2 regions of the Lysobacter sp. P5_C4 genome follow, and region 2 is predicted to be linked to the other one. Evidence: riboswitches for the same ligand, from Rfam matches in the RefSeq annotation. Region 2 holds a riboswitch; the other holds the start of a gene.
What was found. A riboswitch is a leader RNA that binds a small molecule or an ion and turns the genes downstream of it on or off. The one in region 2 is predicted to bind cobalamin.
Positions count from the first base shown of each region.

Region 1 (7,187 bases), on a different contig from region 2:
CGCGCCCACCGAGAAATCACCGAACGCGCGATCGACATCCACGCGCCCGCTCGAACGCGCACGACGCGGCAACACCTTGTCGAAGTTGTCGCCGTTGCTGCGGTTGCGCGGATCGACGAAGCTGGCAGCGCCGCTGATGTTCCAGGCCTCGAGCGATAATCCACCGGTGACCTCGCCGCCGCGGATGCGCGCCTGTTCCAGGTTGTTCGCAACGAAGATGCTGGCGTCGTACACGATCAGGTCGTCCACGCGCGTCTGGTAGGCGTGCACGTCCCAGTGCCACGCGTCGTGGCGCTGGCCGATGCCGACTTCGAACGTGTCCGACGTCTCCGGCAGCAGCTCCGGATTGCCGTAGAACGGGAAATACAGCTCGTTGAACGTCGGCGCCTTGAAGGCCGTGCCTGCGTTCGCGGTGATGCGGAACTGCGCGGGCAGGTCCATCCCCCACGCAAGGTTGCCCGTCGTATGGCCACCGAATTGTTCGTTGTCGTCGCGGCGCACGCTTGCCTGGACATCCTGCTTGCCGAACGCGCCCTGGTACTGCGCGAACGCCGCGCGGTTGTGGCGCAATGCCCCTTCGTCCGGCGAGACCAGCGTGCCGAACGCGTCGTTCGCGAAGGCCTTGTCGCGCTGCCAGTCGTAACCGACCGTCGCAAGCTGCCCGTCGGTGACCTTGAAATCCGCCTGGAACGACGCGCTGTCGCGACGGCTCTCGAAGAAGTCGGCGAATGCGTCGTCGCGTGTTTGCAGGGAGCGGTCGAGGTTGCTGCCGCCCGACAGTGTGAGCGCCGCCGCGCCGATGTCCCACCGTGCCTTGCCGCCGACCAATTGCTGCGTCGTATTCGACACGTCGCCGAGGCCGAACTGCGGATCGGCGTCGATTTCGTTGCGCCCTTCGTTGCGCAGTGCGTGCACGTCGATCGTCACGCCGTCGACGGGCCGCACGCCGGCCCGCACCGACACCGCGTTGCTCTCGTAGCCGTCGGCATCCGGATCGGGGTTGTCCATGAAACACCCTGCGAATTCCGGTGTCGTCGCGCCCGTGCAGGAGTTGTGGCCGTCGGTCGACTGGTGGCTGTAATCGGCGCCGAACCACGCGCGATCGAATCCGAAGTCGACACCCGCGCTCAATTCGCGCAGGTCGTTGCTGCCGGCGCCGAGCTTGAAGCGCGGGCGCACGCCGCCGGCTTTCGGCTGGCGGGTGAAGATCTGGATGACGCCGCCGATCGCATCGGAGCCATACAGGCTCGAACGCGGGCCGCGCACGATCTCGATGCGTTCGATCAATTCCACCGGCAGATCCTGCAACGCGGTGAGGCCGGAGGTGGAGGAGCCCACGCGCACGCCGTCGATCAGGAACAGCGTGTGGTCGGATTCCGACCCGCGCAGGAACAACGTGGTGAGTTTGCCCGCGCCGCCCTGGTTGACGAGATTGATGCCGGCGCGGCCGCGCAGCAGGTCCGGTACCGATTGCGCTTGCGTGCGTTCGATTTCCGCGCGATCGACGACTTCAACGGCGGACAGCGAATCATCGACGGTGACCGCGGTGCGCGTTCCGGTGACGAGCACCTTGTCGAGTTGATCGGCGTCCTGCGCGAACGCGAACGAAGCAGGAAAGCTCAGTGCCACCGCGACGGCGGCGGCGAGGGTCTTGCGCGACATGGATCGTTTCTCCGGCGCGCACGCCCGCGCGCCTTGGGTTCACAAGGAGTCGCGTCGGGGAAGGAGAAACACAGCGGAGGCGCGTGCGACGGCGCTGCCGCCGCGATGCCCTCCGCATCGCAACCAGGACTGCATCGAGGCCGGTCTCCGGGCTGGCGCGCTGGTCGCCGATGAAAGGCGATCCGGGCCGCGGCGCCTTCCCGTGCGCGTGCACAGTGGCGGATGCGTTGGCCTTGCGTGCTTACCGTTGCGGGGGCAGCGCCGGAATGCGGTCGCGAATGCGATCGGTCACCGGCTTCCCGTTTCAACCCTTGGACGTACGTCCGCGGGTCACCTCAAGCGGCGGGGAGTGTAACTGGGGTGCTGCGAGCGCGGAAGGACCCCGCGTCAGTCCGCGTCGTGCCCGGCGGGCTCGTCGAGCAGATCGAACGCCGGCGCGGCGTCTTCGGTGTCGGCCATCTGCGTGGTCGTGACGGGCGCGGCGGCCGGGCGATTGCGGGGCGGCGGAAGCAGGGCCGTGGCGGCCTCGGCGGCGTTCACCAGTTCGCTGCGACGTGCTTCGGGGACTTCCTGCCAGTGGCAGTCGAGCAACGCACCTTCCAGCGCATACAGCAGGTTGAGACTGGGCCGGAAGCCTGCGCGCTTGACGCGCATGAAGGCATCCACCGCGCCCACCGCCTCGAGATCCTCGCGCGAACGCAGCCCCACCTGGCGCAGCCAGGCGGCGGATTTCGGACCGATGTTGCGCAGCTTGGCGGTGCTCAAATCAACGACTCCTCGAACAGGCGGGCGATTGCTTCGAGCCCCTGTTGATCTTCAACGTCGAAGCGCGCGGGAACCGGACTATCGAGGTCGAAAACGCCGACGAGCGTACCGTTGCGCACCAAAGGCACCACCAGTTCCGAACGCGAGGCCGCATCGCAGGCGATGTGGCCGGGGAAGGCGTGCACGTCTTCGATGCGCTGCGTCGTGCGCGTGCTGGCCGCCGCACCGCACACGCCCTTGTCCAGCGGGATGCGCACGCACGCGGGCAAGCCCTGGAAAGGACCGACCACCAGCTCGGTGCCGTCGAAGAAATAGAAACCGGCCCAGTTGAGTTGCGGCAGCCCGTGGTAGACCAGCGCCGAGAGGTTGGCCGCGTTCGCGATGCGGTCGGGCTCGCCGTGGAGCAGGGCGCGCGCCTGCGCCAGGAGCTGGGCGTATTGCTCGGGCTTGCTGCCGGACAGCGTGGAGGCGGTGAACATCCCCGGAGTCTAGCAGCGCGCCGGCGTTACCATGGCGCCGTGGCCGCGACGCTGCGTCGCGACGAGGGGCGCCTGATGCATCCGTCGCAATTGCCGGTCGATCAAGGCTTCCGCATGCGCGGCCAGGCCACGCGCGCGGAGGCGATCACCGGCCTCTTCGTCACCGGCACCGACACCGGCGTCGGCAAGACACTCGCGAGCACCGCGTTGCTGCACGCGATGCGCGATGCGGGCATTCGCGCCGTGGGCATGAAACCGCTGGCGAGCGGCTGCGAACGCATCGACGGCGCATGGCGCAACGAAGACGCACTCGCGCTGCAACATGCGGGCGCGTTCCCCGTGGCTTACGAAGACGTCAATCCCTTCGCGCTCGAACATCCACTCGCGCCCGAACTCGCCGCGCGCGATGCAGGCATCGCGGTGTCGCTCCAACCCATCCTCGATGCGCACGACCGCTTGCGCGCGCAGGCCGATTGCGTCGTCGTCGAGGGCGTCGGCGGTTGGATGGCACCGCTTGCGACCGACCTGATGCAGGCCGATCTCGTGCATGCGCTCGGGATTCCCGTCGTGCTCGTCGTCGGGTTGCGGCTGGGTTGCCTGAACCATGCGTATCTCACCGCGCGCGCGATCGCCGCCGATGGATGCCGCCTGGCGGGATGGATCGGAACCGCGATCGATCCGGACATGGCGCGCGCCGACGACAACCTCGCCCTGCTCGCAGCGCGCCTGCGTGCGCCGTGCTGGGGCGTGCTGCCGCATGTCACCGTGCCCGTGCCTTCGCGCATGTCGCGGCACCTGCACTGGCCACCGATGGGGCGCTGACGGGTTCGCCACGCGGTGCATTCGCAACCAATTCGATTGTTCCGCTGGGACGGGTGACGAACGACAGGGGTTCCGTGCCCCGGCGCGCAAGGTAAACTCTCGCGTACAGAAAACGGAATGAGAGGCACCGCGCATGGCCCGCAAGCTTGGAAGCAACGGCACGAACGCTCGCATCGCGGGTGTGCTCGCAGTCGCCATCGCGGTGGCGGCGTGCGGCAAGGACGACCCGAATGCAGCGGGCGGCGGCAACATACCCCCTCCCGAAGTCGGCGTCATCACCGTGCGCCCGGCCTCCGTGCCGCTGGTGAAAGATCTCGTCGGCCGCCTCGCCGCGTATCGCAGCGCCGACGTGCGTGCCCGCGTTCCCGGCGTGCTGCAGCGTCGCGTGTACGAGGAAGGCAGCGACGTGAAGGAAGGCCAGCTGCTGTTCGTCATCGATCCGGCGCCGCTGCAGGCCGCATTGGGCCAGGCCGTCGCATCGCAGGCGTCGGCGGAAGCCAATTACGCGAATGCGCGCGCCGCCGCGACGCGTGCGCGCAACCTCGCGCCGCAGAAGTTCATCTCGCAGTCCGATCTCGACAATGCGCTCGCGGCCGAACGTTCGGCCGCCGCCGCGCAGCAATCGGCGAAGGCATCGGTCGCCGCCGCGCGCATCAACCTGGGCTATGCCTCGGTGCGTTCGCCGATCAACGGCCGCGCCGGCAAGCAGCAGGTGACCGAAGGCGCGCTCGTCGGCCAGGCCGACGCGACGTTGCTCACCACCGTCGACCAGCTCGACCAGATGTACGTCGATTTTTCGATGAGCGTCGACGAGCTCACGCAGGTGCGCCAGGCCAACACGACCGGTACGCGCCGGGTGCAGGTGCTGTTGCCCGATGGTTCGACGTACAAGCACGACGGCGCACTGGACTTCAGCGCCGATACGGTCGATCCCTCGACCGGTGCGGTCGCATTGCGTGCGCGCGTCCCGAATCCGGAACACCTGCTGTTGCCGGGCACGTTCGTCACCGTGCGCGCCACGCTCGGCATGCAGAACAACGCGTATCGCGTGCCCGCGATCGCCGTGCAGCGCGACGTGCAGGGCTCCTACGTGATGGTGGTCGGCAAGGACGGCAAGGTCGCGCGCAAGAACGTCGCGACGCAACGCCAGGAAGGCGCGGATTGGGTCGTCGGTTCCGGCGTTGCGCCGGGGGATCAGGTGGTGGTTTCGGGCCTGCAACGCGTGCAGCCCGGCGCGCCCGCGAAGGCCGTGCCGTGGACGCCGGACAAGCAGGCCGCCGACACCGCCGCCCCCGCCGCGCAACCGCAGGGCTGACCGACCATGTCCCGTTATTTCATCAACCATCCGGTCTTCGCCTGGGTGATCGCGATCATGATCGTGATCTCCGGCGTGCTCGCCATCCGCGGGCTCGGCGTCGAGTCGTATCCGAACATCGCACCGCCGCAGGTGGGCGTGAACGCGTTCTATCCGGGCGCGAGCGCGGAAACCGTCGAACGCGCGGTGACGCAGATCATCGAGCAACAACTCACCGGCATCGACAACCTCGATTACTTCAGCGCCTCGTCCGGGTCCGACGGCAGCGCTTCGCTCAACCTGACCTTCAAGCCCGGCACCAACCCCGACACCGCGCAGATGCAGGTGCAGAACAAGGTGTCGCAGGCCACGCCGCGCTTGCCTGAAGACGTCGTGCAGCAGGGCGTCACCGTATCGAAGTCCAACAGCGGCTTCCTGCTCGTCGTCGCGCTGAAGTCCAACGATCCGGCGATCAACCGCGACGAGCTGTCCGATCTGATCGCCTCCAACGTGCTCGACCAGGTCGCGCGCGTGCCGGGCGTGGGCAGCACGCAGTTGTTCGGCGGCCAGTACGCGATGAACATCTGGCTCAACCCGGACAAGCTGCATGCCTATGGCCTGTCGGCGACCGACGTGCTCGCCGCGGTACGCGGGCAGAACGTGCAGTTCTCCGCCGGCCAGGTCGGCGGCGAGCCGTCGCCGGACACGCAGATGTTCACGGCGCCCGTCTCTGCCGAAGGGCGTTTCTCGCATCCTGAAGAGTTCGAACAGATCCTGCTGCGCACGACGCCCGATGGCGCGGCCGTTCGCCTGAAGGACGTTGCGCGCATCGAGATTTCCGGTGAAGCGCACGGCTTCGACCTGAAGTGGAACGACCAGCCGACGGCTGCGTTCGCGGTGTTGCTGGGCCCGGGCGAGAACGCGCTCGCGGTGGCCGCCGCCGTCAAGGCGCGCATGGCGCAGTTGCAGCCGAGCTTCCCGAAGGGCGTGGAGTGGTTCTCGCCCTACGACACGTCGGATTTCGTGCGCATCTCGGTCGACGAGGTGATCAAGACGCTCGCCGAAGCGATGGTGCTGGTGTTCCTGGTGATGCTGCTGTTCCTGCAGAACCTGCGCGCCACGCTCATCCCGACGCTGGTCATTCCCGTCGCGTTGCTCGGTACGTTCCTGGGCATGTACGTGCTGGGCTTCACGATCAACCAGCTGAGTCTGTTCGGCATGGTGCTGGCGATCGGCATCGTGGTCGACGATGCGATCGTGGTGATCGAGAACGTCGAACGCATCATGACCGAGGAAGGGCTGTCGCCGAAGGAAGCCACGCGCAAGGCGATGCACCAGATCACCGGCGCGGTCATCGCGATCACGATCGTGCTGGCGGCGGTGTTCATCCCGAGTGCGCTGCAGACCGGTTCGGCCGGCGCGGTGTACAAGCAGTTCGCGCTGACCATCGCGATGGCGATGTTGTTCTCCGCCTTCCTCGCGCTGGGCTTCACGCCCGCGCTGTGCGCCAGCCTGCTCAAGCCGAGCACGCACCACGAAAGCCGCAACCCGGTGTTCCGCATCTTCAACAAGTACTACGGGAAGATGAGCAACACCTACGTGCGCCACATCGGCGGCGCGGTGCGCCATGCGCCGCGATGGATGGTCGCCTTCCTGGGCCTGGCGATCGCGTGCGGCTTCCTGTTCTGGCGGATGCCGGGCAGCTTCCTGCCGGAAGAAGACCAGGGCTACGCGTTCGCGATCGTGCAGCTGCCGCCGGGCTCGACGCTGCGCCGCACGAACGAAGTGTTCGACCAGATGCGGCCGGCTGTCGCGAAGCTCGAAGGCTTCGACGGCATGATGCAGGTGTCGGGCTTCAGCTTCATCGGCCAGGGCGAAAACGTCGGCATGGCGTTCATCAAGCTCAAACCGTGGGACCAACGAAAGATCACCGCGACGGACTTCATCGCGCAGGCCAACGGCGCTTTGTACCCGATTCGCGACGCGCAGATCTTCGTGATGAACCTGCCGACGGTGAACGGCCTGGGCCAGTTCGGCGGCTTCGACATGTACCTGCAGGATCGCTCGGGCCAGGGGCGCGACGCGCTCAACGCGGCCATGGGCACCTTGCTGGGACAGGCCGCCCAAGACAAGGCGTTGGTCGGCGTGCGTCCGAATTCGCTGGC
Region 1 covers NZ_JBFULX010000005.1:136,157-143,343, forward strand. Annotated here, with positions in the region: gene btuB (TonB-dependent vitamin B12 receptor) at 1-1,662, opposite strand, end outside; cobalamin riboswitch at 1,784-2,014, opposite strand; gene ACXJJ8_RS13205 (TfoX/Sxy family protein) at 2,050-2,427, opposite strand; gene ACXJJ8_RS13210 (GAF domain-containing protein) at 2,424-2,906, opposite strand; gene bioD (dethiobiotin synthase) at 3,021-3,728, shown strand; gene ACXJJ8_RS13220 (efflux RND transporter periplasmic adaptor subunit) at 3,862-5,043, shown strand; gene ACXJJ8_RS13225 (multidrug efflux RND transporter permease subunit) at 5,050-7,187, shown strand, end outside.
Region 1: linked by a shared signal. The riboswitch ahead of btuB (TonB-dependent vitamin B12 receptor) and the one ahead of ACXJJ8_RS04630 (ribonucleoside-diphosphate reductase subunit alpha) in region 2 are both predicted to bind cobalamin.

Region 2 (7,187 bases):
GCCCGCGTTCCATGATCGCGGACCGCCCGAAGCACGCGTCGCACTCGAACGCGCGGAGCGCACGACGTTCGACGACCTCCTCGACCGGCGCAGCACCTGCCGCAATTTCGACACCACGCGTGCATTGCCGCGCGCGCAATTCGCGAACGTGCTCGAACGCGTGTTCGCCGCGCGAGGACAGGTGCAGGCCGCCGACGACTTCGAAGTCATCAAGCGCACGAGTCCGTCTGGTGGTGCGATGCATCCGACCGAGGCGTACCTGATCGTTCGGAACGTCGAAGGCCTCGCGCCGGGCCTGTATCACTACCGGCCGGGCGATCACGCACTGCAACCGCTGCCGCCGGTCGAGGATCTCGCGCAACTGGCGTTCCATGCGGTCGGTGGCCAGCAATGGTTCGCCGATGCGCACGTGCTGGTCGTGCTGGCGCCGCGGTTCGACCGCAACTTCTGGAAATACCGCAATCACCCGAAGGCCTACCGGGTGACGATCCTCGATATCGGCCACTTGTCGCAGACGCTGTCCCTGAGCGCGATCGAACTCGGGCTGGGCGCGTGCATCACCGCGGCGATCAACGAAGTCGAGATCGAACAGGCCTTCGGCCTCACGCACTACGTCGAAGGGCCGCTGGCCGTGTGCGGATTCGGCGTGCGCGCGGACGCGATGACGACGGCGGAATTCGATCCGAACCGCAAGGCCTGGCCCCGCGAATCACCGCCCGCCGAGTAAGCGTTCCCCGACGCCAGCGAATTTCAGCCCGACCTGCGCCACGCGATCGTCCTTCAGCGCGCGCACGACCATCACCGCCTTGCCCAGCGCAAGCCGGTCGCCCACTTGCGGTTGTTCGTCGAATCGCTCGTCGAACAGTTGCGCCGCAGTCGCGTCGCTGAAACGCGCGGGGATCTGCAGGCCATAGAACGATGCGATTTCGCCGAGCGGCACGTCGCCGGGCAGGGTGAAGCTGCCGAACAGATCCTGCTCCGCCACGCGTGCGTCGCGACCCTCGGCGAACAACCAGTCCAGGCGTGGCGCCTGGCCCGTGGGTGCGAGCACGTAGGCATAGTCGTTCGCGAGCAACGGACCCGCGTCTTCGGGCAACAGCACGCGGCCTTCGCGCACCACCATCGCCAGGCGCACGCGCCCGGGCAACGCCGCGCCCCGCAACACCGCGCTTCCCGCTGCAATGCGGTAGCCGACCATGTCGTACTCGAGCTGGCCCGGGAGATCGAGCTGGATGCGGCGCGTGTTCGGGTCCGCGCGCGGCACGGCGATCTCGAACCAGTGCGCCGCGATCCCGAGCGACCAGCCCTGCACGATCAGCGAAACGAACACGACGACGAAGGCGACGTTGAAGTAGACGGTCGCGTTGGGCAGGCCCGCCAGCAGGGGAATCGAGGCGAGGAAGATGCCGACCGCGCCGCGCAAGCCCGTCCACGCGATGAAGCCGATTTCCTGCCGGCGATACCCGAACGGCGCCAGGCACGCGATCACCGCCGCGGGGCGAGCGACGAACATCAGGAACGCAGCGACACCCAGTGCCGGCCACAACACGTCGAGCAGTTTGTGCGGCGTGGCCAGCAGGCCGAGCAACAGGAACATGACCAACTGCGCGAACCAGGTCGCCGCATCCTGCACGGACAGCACTTCGTTGCGCGCGCGCATCGGGCGATTGGCGACGACGATGCCCGCCAGGTACACCGCGAGGTAGCCGCTTCCGCGGAACAGGTTGGTGATCGAGAACAGCGCGACCGCACCGGCGAGCGCAAGCCATGGATGCAGGCCCGGCGGCAATTCGAAGGTGTTGAGCGTCCACACCATCAACCGACCGCCAAGATAGCCGGCCACCAGGCCCGCGCCAATCGCCCAGGTGAGCTGCAGCGCGAGCATCCAGGGATCGTGCGTCCCGGTGCCCGCGATCCACGTCGTCATCGCGAGCGTGAGGAACACCGCGGTCGGATCGTTGCTGCCCGATTCGAGTTCGAGCGTGGCGTTGACGCGGCGTTCGAGATGCAGGCCACCGGCGCGCAGGAGGAAGAACACCGCGGCCGCGTCGGTCGAAGAAACGACGACGCCGAGCAGCGAGGCCTCGAGCCACGGCAGGTGCAGCAGGTACACCGCTGCGACGGCGGTGAGCGCCGCTGTGATCACCACGCCCGCGGTCGCGAGTACGATCGAAGGCACGACGCTGCCGCGCACCTGCGCCGCGCGCGTGCGCAGGCCGCCGTCGAACAGGATCACCGCGAGCGCGAGCGAGCCGACCAGATAGGTGAAGCGCAGGTCCGAATACTTGATGCCGCCGGGCCCGTCTTCGCCGAGCACCAGGCCGAGCAACAGGAAGACCAACAGCAACGGCGCGCCGAAGCGGCGCGCGAGCAGCGACGAAGCGATGCCCGCCAGGATGAGGAGCGCGCCGAAGAGCAGGCGCAGGTCGATGGCGTGCAGGTGTTCCAAGCGGACTCCTTGTCGGCTGGGGTCGAGTGTAGCGGGCGGCGGTGCAATGCCGAAAACACAAGATCGTCGATTGACATGTGCACGAGGCGCGATATCTTGTGGTCGTCGGTTCCGCGGGCGCAGGTTCGCGGATGAAAAGGGAAGCCGGTCGAACTCCGGCGCTGCCCCGCAGCGGTAGGTGGAAACGAAGTCGCGCACGCACTGGGGCGGTGGCCCCGGGAAGCGGCGACGAGTAGGTGGTGCGATCAGGCTCGCAAGAGCGGATCGCGCCGAGTCCACGAGCCCGAAGACCTGCCGACAACCGCGCGATGCACGCCGCGCGGTGCCGGCCGCGGAATCTCCGGGGGGAGATGGCTGGTGACGCCGCTTCGGCCGCCCGCCTTCGATGCGTGCGCGTCGCGAACGCTGCGACACCGCCTTTCCATCGTGGGGTTCCAACGCCTGCTGTCGATCGCCGAGGGAGCGACGGCACCGGTGCGCCATCACGGAGCCACCCATGTCACACGACACGTTCGCAGAACCCGCCGCAGTCGCGCCCGCATTCGATCTCACGGCGCCACCCACCGCCACCACCATGCGCGTCACCAAGCGCAATGGGGTTTCCGAAGCCGTCGACCTCAACAAGATCGTGCGCGCGGTGACGCGCGCGGCCGAAGGCTTGCATGCGGTCGAACCGATGCGCGTGGCGACGCGCACGATCTCCGGCCTGTACGACGGCGCGACCACGCGCGAACTCGACGAACTTTCGATCCGCACCGCGGCCCTGCTCACGGCCGAAGAACCCGAATACGGACGCCTCGCCGCGCGATTGCTGTCGGCGGTGATCGCGAAGGAAGTCGCGGGCCAGGAGATCCACGCGTTCTCGCAATCCATCGCGCGCGGGCATGAAGTCGGCCTGATCAACGACCGCCTGCTCGATTTCGTGCAGGCCAACGCGCGCAAGCTCAACGACGCGATCGACCCGATGCTCGACCAGGGCTTCGATTATTTCGGCCTGCGCACGCTGTACGACCGTTACCTGTTGCGCCATCCGCGCACGCGCAAGGCGCTCGAAACACCGCAGCAATTCTTCCTGCGCATCGCGTGCGCGCTCGGCGAAGACGTGCCGGGTGCGTTGGCACTGTATCGCGCGATGGCGCACCTGGATTACCTGCCCTCGTCGCCCACCTTGTTCAACAGCGGCACCAACCACGAGCAACTGTCCTCGTGCTTCCTGCTCGACTCGCCGCAGGACTCGCTGGAATCGATCTACCAGCGCTACGGCGACATCGCGCAGCTGTCGAAATTCAGCGGCGGCATCGGTGTCAGCTTCACGCGCGTGCGTTCGCGCGGCTCGTTGATCAAGTCGACCAACGGACATTCCAACGGCATCGTGCCGTGGTTGAAGACGCTCGATGCATCGGTCGCCGCCGTCAACCAGGGCGGAAAGCGCAAGGGCGCGGCGTGCGTGTACCTGGAACCGTGGCACGCCGACGTCGAGGAATTCCTCGAACTGCGCGACAACACCGGCGACGAAGCGCGCCGCACGCACAACCTCAACATCGCCAACTGGGTGCCGGACCTGTTCATGCGCCGTGTCGAAGCGGACGCGGCATGGTCCTTGTTCGATCCGCGCGTGGTGCCCGAGTTCGTCGACCTGTATGGCGAGGCGTTCGAGCGCGCTTACGAACAGGCCGAAGCGCAGGGCAAGGCCGCGCGCACGGTCCGCGCCCGCGAGCTGTACGCGCGGATGATGCGCACGCTGGCACAGACCGGCAACGGGTGGATCACGTTCAAGGACAAATGCAACCGCGCAAGCAACCAGACGCTGCGCGCGCAGAACGTCATCCATCTGTCGAACCTGTGCACGGAGATCCTCGAAGTGACGTCCGCCGAGGAAACCGCGGTGTGCAACCTGGGTTCGATCAACCTGTCGCGCCATGTCGATCCCGGCCATGCCGGTTCGGAGCCGGGCTTCGACTTCGACAAGCTCGCCGAAACCGTGCGTCTCGCCGTGCGCCAACTCGACCGCGTGATCGACCTCAATTTCTACCCGATCGAAACCGCGCGGCGCGGGAACCTGCGCTGGCGGCCGGTCGGCCTGGGCTGCATGGGGTTGCAGGACGTGTTCTTCGCGCTGCGGTTGCCGTTCGACAGCGATGCGGCGCGCGCACTGTCGACGAAGATCGCAGAGACGATCTACTTCCACGCGCTGGACACCTCCTGCGAGTTGGCGGTGGAACGGGGCGCGCATCCGTCGTTCGCCGAAACGCGCGCATCGGTGGGCGAGTTGCAGTTCGATGCATGGAACGTGGCACCGGAAGCCAGCGGCCGCTGGGACGCATTGCGCGAACGCATCCAGGCGCATGGCCTGCGCAACTCGCTGCTGGTCGCGATCGCGCCGACGGCGACCATCGCCTCCATCGCGGGCTGTTACGAGTGCGTCGAGCCGCAGGTGAGCAACCTGTTCAAGCGCGAAACCTTGTCCGGCGACTTCCTCCAGGTGAACCGCTACCTCGCCGAAGAGTTGAAGAAGCTCGGCCTGTGGACGCCGGAGATGCGTGACGCGATCAAACTCGCGGAAGGCTCGATCCAGGGCGTCGCGGCGATTCCGGAAACACTGCGCGCCATCTATCGCACCGCATGGGAACTGCCGATGCGCGCGCTGATCGACATGGCTGCCGCGCGCGGTGCGTACATCGATCAGTCGGCGTCGCTGAATCTGTTCATGGAGAGCCCGGCGATCGGCGCGCTGTCGTCGATGTACATGCACGCATGGAAGCAGGGCATCAAGACGACGTATTACCTGCGCTCGCGTCCGGCGACGAAGATCCAGAAGACGACGGTCGGCCCCGCGCCGGCGCCGGTCGAGGCGATCGCCTGCGCACTCGAAAATCCAGAATCCTGCGAGGCCTGCCAATGAGCGCCGCCCGTCCCCTGCTGCTCGATCCCGGCTTCGAGCTCACGCTGCGCCCGATGCGCTATCCGCATTTCTATGAGATGTACCGTAACGCCGTGCGCAATACATGGACGGTGGAGGAGATCGACTTCTCCCTGGACCTCAACGATCTGCGGCACAAGTTCGGTCCCGCCGAGCGGCACCTGGTCGAGCGCCTGGTGGCCTTCTTCGCCACGGGCGATTCGATCGTCGCAAACAACCTCGTGCTCAATCTCTACCAGCACATCAACGCGCCCGAAGCGCGCATGTTCCTCTCGCGCCAGTTGTACGAAGAAGCGCTGCACGTGCAGTTCTATCTGACGCTGCTCGACAGCTACCTGCCGGATCCGGCCGAGCGTGCGCGTGCCTTCGCGGCGGTCGACAACATTCCCTCGATCCAGCGCAAGGCGGCGTTCTGCTTCCAGTGGATGGAATCGATCCGCAGCTTGCAGCGCGTCGAAACGCGCGAACAACGGCGGCAGTTCCTGCTGAACCTCGCGTGCTTCGCCGGTTGCATCGAAGGGCTGTTCTTCTTCGGTGCATTCGCCTACGTGTACTACCTGCGGTCGCGCGGTTTGCTGCACGGGCTGGCGGCCGGCACCAATTGGGTGTTCCGCGACGAAAGCGGCCACATGGCGTTCGCATTCGATGTCTTCCGCACGGTGCGCGAAGAAGAACCCGATCTGGTCGACGATGCCTTCCGCGCCCAGGTGGTGGCGATGATGGAGGACGCGGTCGAGTGCGAGGTCGCCTTTGCCGAAGACACCTTGTCGGGCGGCGTGGCGGGCCTGTCGATCCGCGACATGCGCCAATACCTGCAGTACTGCGCAGACCAGCGCCTGGCGCAGCTCGGCATGCCGCCGCGTTATCGCTCGCGCAATCCATTTCCTTTCATGGATCTGCAGGACGTGCAGGAGGTGGCGAACTTCTTCGAGCGGCGCGTTTCGGCCTACCAGGTCGGCGTGCAGGGCGAAGTGGCGTTCGACCACGCGTTCTAGCGGGAGGCTTCCGCACCCGGTTCGTCGCGCCAGCAGGCCAGTGCTGCAGCGCATCGATCTCCGCGAGTGCGAACGCCGGCGCGCTGCGATCCGGTCCACCGCCCCAAGGCAGGTTGATGCCCAGGAACTGCGGCTTCGCGCCCCCGGAGGCATTCGCGATCACGAGCACCTGCGTGCTGGCCAACAGCGCGGGCGTGAAGGCCGACGTGCTGTAGCGGACGCGATAGCCATCGGCGCGCAACAGCCGACCGAAGGGCCAGTAGCGCCCCCACCAGTTCGCCGTCGACGCGTTGTGGTGCCCATGGTCGATCGCGACCCGCGGCCCGGTGCCGGCCGCATGGGCAGGCCGGGCGGGCAGCGGCCGCCATCCGTAATCCGCGCGCTGGGCCGTCCACGCGGCGTAGGCGAAGGCCACCGCCACGAGTGCCGGCGGCGCGGCCAGTCCCACCAGCGCCCATCGCCATCGCTTCCCCATTTCCTGCTCCCCTCGCAACCGTTACATCCACGACGGGCCGCGGGGCACCTGCGTTAACAGCGGGCTGTAAACGTTGCCGGGCGCCTGCGCATCGGACCCTGGAGGCCGCCCGGCCCGAAGAGAGGAAATCGATCGATGCGTGCAGTGAATGGACGTGCAGTGAATGGACGAGCAGTGAATCGACGAGCAGTCAATCGACGCCTTGCATGGGCGCTCGCCGCCACCGCCCTGGTCGCCTCCGCGGCGTGCATCGCGGGGCCTGCGACGACGGCGCCGGAACCGCAGCCCGACGCGGACTTCCTCTTCGTCGGCAGCTTCCACATGAACAACCCGGGCCACGACGTGCAC
Region 2 covers NZ_JBFULX010000002.1:22,979-30,165, reverse strand. Annotated here, with positions in the region: gene ACXJJ8_RS04640 (putative peptide maturation dehydrogenase) at 1-727, shown strand, start outside; gene ACXJJ8_RS04635 (potassium/proton antiporter) at 710-2,449, opposite strand; cobalamin riboswitch at 2,539-2,762, shown strand; gene ACXJJ8_RS04630 (ribonucleoside-diphosphate reductase subunit alpha) at 2,946-5,351, shown strand; gene ACXJJ8_RS04625 (ribonucleotide-diphosphate reductase subunit beta) at 5,348-6,364, shown strand; gene ACXJJ8_RS04620 (DUF5694 domain-containing protein) at 7,014-7,187, shown strand, end outside.